DNA from 3 places in the Klebsiella electrica genome. Region 1 is predicted to be linked to each of the others. Evidence: riboswitches for the same ligand, from Rfam matches in the RefSeq annotation. Region 1 holds a riboswitch; each other region holds the start of a gene.
The links. A riboswitch is a leader RNA that binds a small molecule or an ion and turns the genes downstream of it on or off. The one in region 1 is predicted to bind thiamine pyrophosphate.
Positions count from the first base shown of each region.

Region 2: linked by a shared signal. The riboswitch ahead of thiB (thiamine ABC transporter substrate binding subunit) and the one ahead of Electrica_RS12590 (TenA family protein) in region 1 are both predicted to bind thiamine pyrophosphate.
Region 3: linked by a shared signal. The riboswitch ahead of thiC (phosphomethylpyrimidine synthase ThiC) and the one ahead of Electrica_RS12590 (TenA family protein) in region 1 are both predicted to bind thiamine pyrophosphate.

Region 1 is NZ_CP041247.1:2,627,785-2,629,986, reverse strand. It holds gene Electrica_RS12595 (ABC transporter ATP-binding protein) at 1-288, opposite strand, end outside; gene Electrica_RS12590 (TenA family protein) at 285-977, opposite strand; TPP riboswitch at 1,043-1,144, opposite strand; gene Electrica_RS12585 (sensor domain-containing diguanylate cyclase) at 1,529-2,202, shown strand, end outside.
Region 2 is NZ_CP041247.1:4,436,823-4,439,024, forward strand. It holds gene sgrR (HTH-type transcriptional regulator SgrR) at 1-866, shown strand, start outside; TPP riboswitch at 926-1,108, shown strand; gene thiB (thiamine ABC transporter substrate binding subunit) at 1,141-2,124, shown strand; gene thiP (thiamine/thiamine pyrophosphate ABC transporter permease ThiP) at 2,100-2,202, shown strand, end outside.
Region 3 is NZ_CP041247.1:5,003,779-5,005,980, reverse strand. It holds gene thiC (phosphomethylpyrimidine synthase ThiC) at 1-952, opposite strand, end outside; TPP riboswitch at 1,038-1,151, opposite strand; gene rsd (sigma D regulator) at 1,205-1,702, opposite strand; gene nudC (NAD(+) diphosphatase) at 1,796-2,202, shown strand, end outside.

The DNA of each region.
Region 1 (2,202 bases):
GCCAAGCGCAACGTTGTCGCGCACGCTCAGCCACGGATAGAGCAGATCTTTTTGCCCCATCCAGGCCAGACGAGGGCCCAGCGGCCGCCCGTCGCTGGCCTGAACCTGACCGTGGGTGGGGGCGGCCAGTCCGGCGATAATTCGCAGCAGACTGGTTTTTCCGGCGCCGCTGGCGCCCAGCAGCGAAACCCACTGTCCAGCGGGAATATCGAACGACAGCTTGTCAAAAATGACCCGCGAGCCGAAGCGCAGGCTTAATTCCCGCACGGCAATGGTCGGAGCCATCACCGGCCAACCGCCGCGGCATTCAGCCCCATCTGCCAGAAGTTGGCTTCCAGACGGGTGGCGGTGGTGAAGATGACGCTCAGCTCTGCGAGGCGCGACTCGCCGCCGCGCTGCTGCCAGACGCTTTCCAGCAGGCCGATGGCCGCGGTGACGCCGTCGAGATAGCCCGCATCGCCGTAGTTACGGATCCAGGAAGCATAGGGGTTGTCGGTGAGTCGGGTGGCCGGGTCGTGGAGCAATCCAAGGCCGATTTCCGCATAGCCAGCCACGCAGGGCATCAGCGCCGCCAGCAGATCGAGCGCATCGCCGGCATGACCGATATCCAGCACGTAGCGGGTGTAGTTCACCGTTTCCGGCGCTTCGCTTTCGGCGGCCATTGTGGCTTCATCCAGCCCCCAGCTCGCGCAATAGCCGACGTGCAGCGGCAGTTCGCCAAGGATCGCGTTCATTGAGGCGGCCGCGGCGCGCATCTCCGGGAGCGTGCGCAGTTTGCTGACCAACAGGGCATAGCACCGGGCAAAGTGGATCAGGAACAGGTAGTCCTGCGTCAGATAGCGTCGGAAAGCGCGTTCGGGCAGGGTTCCCTCGGCAAGCTGGCGGAGAAAGGGATGGGCGACGTACTGTTCCCAGTCGCATCCCGCCTGCTGGCGCAGACGACCATAAATACCCTGGGTAAAGATCGGCAGAATCACAGGACCTCCTGATAGCGGGGAGATCCGGGTGTGCGGAAGTATGAACAGGCAATGGCGGTAAACTGGCAAAATTGCCGACCCGTCCCTTCGCTGGCATGACCCAGATCAGGTTCAAAGGGTTCGGCTTACGCCATCTCAGCCCTCACGGGACACCCCTCGGTTGCGCCATGTTATACGGCATTCACTTTTTGATTACAATCCCGGCCGCGGGTGATTTTGCGCCGGTTTATGTGACACTGTCACGTTTTATGGTGCTTAAATGCTCAACGGCGGCTGGCTTTCGATGCGTTTTTAGCTGGCTGTTTGTGCGAAATTAAGCCTATCGGCAAATCACTCAGCAACGGCGGGCACCATGCCGGGCCCGGCTTCTGTCATCGACAGCGCCGTTTTGCTTTCCCGATATCCTTCCCGTAAGCAAAAAGGAACTATACTTCCGGCGTCTGCATCTCGGTTCTGAACTTTCGACATCATTTCATTAGCTTACGCCGTTGGACTATATTGACGATAAGCGCGTCGTTCAGGGACGTGATGCCTGCTTGCTGGAGGGCTGCATGTTATTAAAAGAGTTAATGATTTTTGATTTACTCACTACGCCTGTCTGGGTGGTTCATCCTTTCAAAGAAGCCGTCGTCTATTGTAATCAGGCCTCCAGAACTCTTAGCGGAGAGATGTCGCTGGATGACATGCGCAAAGGCCCGCTCTCCACCTGTCCAGAGCGCAGCCTGCAGAATTATCTGTACTACTTCAAAAACATTGCTGAAGTATTCGAAGTATGGACCATTCAAACGACGGAGGGTCCGCGTCCGGTTTATTGTAAAACCACCCTGATTAAATCAGCAGAATATGACACTTTAATTCTTTTCGAAGCCGTCAAAATCCTGCAGCAAAATGACGCGGTTAAGGCGCACCCCGCACATCATTACAAACGGCGCAGTAATCGTTTCTTCGCGCGATTTTTTATGACCAGTTCCGCCCCGATGCTGCTTATCGACCCTGAACAGGACGGCCGAATTGTTGATGCCAATATCGCCGCGCTGCGGTTTTATAACTACACCGCCGATGAGATGCGCACCCGCCATACCTGGCAAATCAATATCCTGGGAAAGGACGTGCTTCCCGTTATGCACGGCGTGGCAAGCTTGCCCGGTGGCCACAAGCCGCTTAACTTTACCCATATTCTGTCCGATGGCTCTATCCGCTATGTTCAGACTTATGCCGGGCCGGT
Region 2 (2,202 bases), 1.8 Mb from region 1:
TGCCGGTAGGTACCGGGCCTTACGCGGTGGTTCGCAACAATCAAAATCAGCTGAAGATCCACGCTTTTGACGATTATTTCGGCTACCGGGCGTTAATTGATGAAGTTAACGTCTGGGTCCTGCCTGAGATTAGCGAAGAGCCCAACGGCGGCCTGACGCTACAGGGAACCACGCAAAGTGAGAAAGCGATTGAGAGTCGGCTGGAGGAAGGGTGCTACTATCTGCTGTTTGATGCCCGCAGTCCTCTGGGCAGCAACCTCGCGGTTCGCCAGTGGCTCAGCTATCTGTTACAGCCCGCCAATCTGCTTTATCACGCCGGTGAACAGTACCAGGGCAACTGGTTCCCGGCCTATGGTCTGTTGCCCCGCTGGCACCACGCCCGCAGTCATGCCTGTGAAAAACCCCCGGGGCTGGAGTCCGTCACCCTCACCTATTATCGGGATCACGTCGAACACCGCGTGATGGGCGGGATCATGGCGACGCTGCTGGCGGAGCATCAGGTCAAACTGCAGATTCAGGAGCTGGAGTACGAAGAGTGGCACCGTGGCGAGGTGGTCAGCGATATCTGGTTGAACAGCGCTAACTTTACCCTACCGATTGATTTTTCTCTGTTTGCCTGGTTGTATGAAGTCCCGCTGATACGACATTGTATTCCCGTCGACTGGGAACAGGATGCCCGTCGCTGGCACGCAGGCGAGCTAAACCCGGCCACCTGGAGCCAGCAGCTGTTGGCCAATCAAACTATCGTGCCGCTGATCCACCACTGGCTGATTATCCAGGGGCAGCGCAGTATGCGTGGCGTGAGAATGAATACGTTGGGCTGGTTTGATTTCAAATCGGCGTGGTTTGCGCCGCCGGATCCCTGATAGCAGTCCGGCAGGCGCTGAAGCGCTTTCCGTCAGTTCACAAAATCATTACACTAACGCCGTTCTCAACGGGGTGCTGATATACGTACACCATCTCATTCGGGTTGCATCAAAGCAGCAAGCGGGTGGACACGCGATGCTAACGCAGAGGCAGCGCGAAGGATGAAGTGTATAAGCTGAGAAAATACCCGTCGAACCTGATCCGGATAACGCCGGCGAAGGGATTTGAGGCCCACTCAAAATCCTTTGCCCCCCCTTGGTTATGAGGTGCAAAGTGTTGAAAAAATTACTCCCGCTGTTGGCGCTGGTCGCCGTTCCCGCGTTTGCTAAACCTGTACTCACCGTCTACACCTATGACTCCTTTGCGGCAGACTGGGGCCCTGGACCGGTCGTGAAAAAAGCCTTTGAAGCCGACTGCAACTGTGAACTGAAGTTCGTGGCGCTGGAAGATGGCGTTTCGTTGCTTAATCGTCTGCGGATGGAAGGCAAGAATAGCAAAGCCGATGTGGTGCTCGGGCTGGACAACAACCTGCTGGAAGCGGCTACGCAGAGCAAACTGTTCGCTAAAAGCCAGGTACCGGCCAGCGCTGTCACGGTACCGGGCGGCTGGGATAACGACACGTTTGTGCCGTTTGATTACGGCTATTTCGCCTTTGTCTACGACAAAAACAAGCTGAAAAACCCGCCGAAAAGCCTGAAAGAACTAGTGGAAAGCACTCAAAAATGGCGCGTGATCTACGAAGATCCCCGCACCAGTACCCCGGGCCTGGGGCTGCTGCTGTGGATGCAAAAAGTGTATGGCGAGAAGTCGCCGGAAGCGTGGCAAAAACTGGCGGCGAAAACCGTCACCGTCACCAAAGGCTGGAGCGAGGCCTACGGTCTGTTCCTGAAAGGGGAAAGCGATCTGGTTCTTAGCTACACCACCTCGCCGGCCTACCACATCATTGAAGAGAAAAAAGACCAGTACGCGGCCGCTAATTTCGCCGAAGGCCACTATCTGCAGGTAGAAGTCGCCGCGCGTACCGCCGCCAGCAAACAACCGGAGCTGGCGGAGAAATTCCTCACGTTTATGCTGTCTCCGGCCTTCCAGAATGCCATCCCGACCGGCAACTGGATGTATCCGGTCACCCAGGTTGCGCTACCCGCGGGTTTTGCCGCATTGCCGAAACCGCAGACCACGCTGGAATATACTCCGCAGCAGGTCGCCGCAGAACGTCAGAACTGGATTAATGCATGGCAACGCGCCGTCAGCCGCTAAATATCGGCTGGCTGGCGCCGGGTCTGACGGCCGCCGCGCTGCTGGTCGCCGTCGCACTGGCCGCGTTTCTGGCGCTCT
Region 3 (2,202 bases), 2.4 Mb from region 1:
TATCGCGGAAGGCTTCCCAGGTGAGGTTTTCGGCGATACCGTTCACCTTCTCCAGCGCCTGGTAAATGGGGACGGTACCGATAGGGACCGGGCTGTTGCGCAGGATCCACTCGCGGGTTTCGTGAATATAGCGCCCGGTGGACAAATCCATCACCGTGTCAGCGCCCCAGCGCGTTGACCACACCAGTTTTTCCACCTCCTCTTCGATGGAGGAGGTCACCGCCGAGTTACCGATGTTGGCGTTGACCTTCACCAGAAAATTACGGCCGATAATCATCGGTTCCGACTCAGGATGGTTGATATTGGCGGGAATAATGGCGCGCCCGGCAGCCACTTCATCGCGGACGAACTCGGCGGAGATATTCTCCGGCAGGCGGGCGCCAAAACCTTCGCCAGGGTGCTGGTGGCGCAACACTTTGCTGCGAATGCGCTCGCGGCCCATATTTTCGCGGATGGCGATGAACGCCATCTCCGGCGTGACGATGCCCTGGCGCGCGTAGTGGAGCTGCGTGACGCATTTACCTGATTTTGCGCGTTTTGGCGTCAGCGAGCCGCTAAAGCGCAGCGCATCGAGCTCCTCATCGGCCAGGCGCGCTTGGGTGTAGAGGGAGCTGCGTTCATGTAACGGCTCGCAATCGTGACGGGCATCAATCCACGGCTGGCGCAGCTTCGCCAGTCCCTGCCGGACGTCGATGGCTATATCAGGATCGCCGTAGGGGCCGGAGGTGTCATACACCGGTATGGCTTCGTTCTCTTCATACTGTGGGTTGCTTTTGTCGCCGCCAGTAAGCGTGGGGCTGAGCTGGATTTCGCGCATCGGCACGCGAATACTATCCTGTGCGCCCTGAACATAGATGCGTCGTGAGCGGGGAAAGGCGGTGCCTTCCAGAGTATCAATAAAGTGTTGTGCGCGTTCGCGCTGCTGTCGGCGGGTCAGTTTTTCTGTAGACATAGCTCATTCCAGATGAAAAGGAGATGGCTTGTCAGACGACGGATGGAGTAACAGATGCGTTTGGTCCCTGAGGGACGGCCGCTCTTTGCAGTTTACTCTTGTTCCCTTCGCAGGTATTAGCCTGATCAGGTTCCGCGGATCCCGAATTAACGGTCTCAGCCTTTTCCAGTGTGGAAAATAGGCACTCCGACAAGATAACACTCCCTCCGTAGAGGGAGAATGTCTGTAAATTACTCGTTAACGGTTCACAACTCAAGCCGTCGGCGCGATATTGTCGCTGACGTTATCTTTCAGGTTGTACGAAATGGCGAGGGCGATCAGCTTATCTTCCAGCGCAAAGCGGGCTTCCAGCGCTTCGCCGATGTCGGACAGCGCCTGCTGGAACTCAAGATAATTATCGTGATCGATGGCGTTTTCGAGGCAGGAGTCGTAGTCATCCATAATTTGCTGGGTATTGGCTTCCAGCTGCGGATAGAGCCTGGTAACCGCCAAAAGTGGCGTATCACCTTCCATTTCGCCAAGAATGCGTTCATAAATACTAAAATGGCCGGAGGAGAGATAATCCACCAGGCTTTGGCAAAAGTTATCCAGCGCCTTTTCGTTAAGCCGCATAAAGGATTCTTTTCCCGGTTTCAGGCCAACCAGCTTGTAGTAAGCGACGAGCAAATGCTTACGTACATGCAGCCAGCGATCGACCAGTTCATTACTGCCTCCAACACGTTCCGTCAGGTTTTCCAGCTGGTTTAACATGGTTGACTCCGCAAGATTAAGAAAATAACGTTGCTCACCAGAATGTAAATATAATGTTAAAATTGCCAGTAAAACGAAGGTAGTGCAATAGATATGGATCGTATTATTGAAAAATTAGATAGCGGCTGGTGGATAGTCAGTCACGAACAGAAATTATGGTTACCCGACGGGGAATTACCACATGGCGAAGCGGTAAATTTCAATCTTGTCGGCCAGCACGCGCTGCATATTGGCGAATGGCAAGGCGACGCGGTGTGGATGGTGTGCCAGGATCGTCGGCATGATATGGGATCGTTGCGGCAGTTATTGGATCAGGAACCGGGGCTGTTTCAGCTGGCGGGGCGCGGGATTCAGCTCGCCGAATTTTACCGCTCGCATAAATTCTGCGGTTACTGCGGGCATCCAATGCATCCGAGCAAAACCGAATGGGCGATGCTCTGCAGCCACTGCCGCGAACGTTATTACCCGCAAATCGCGCCCTGCATGATCGTGGCGATTCG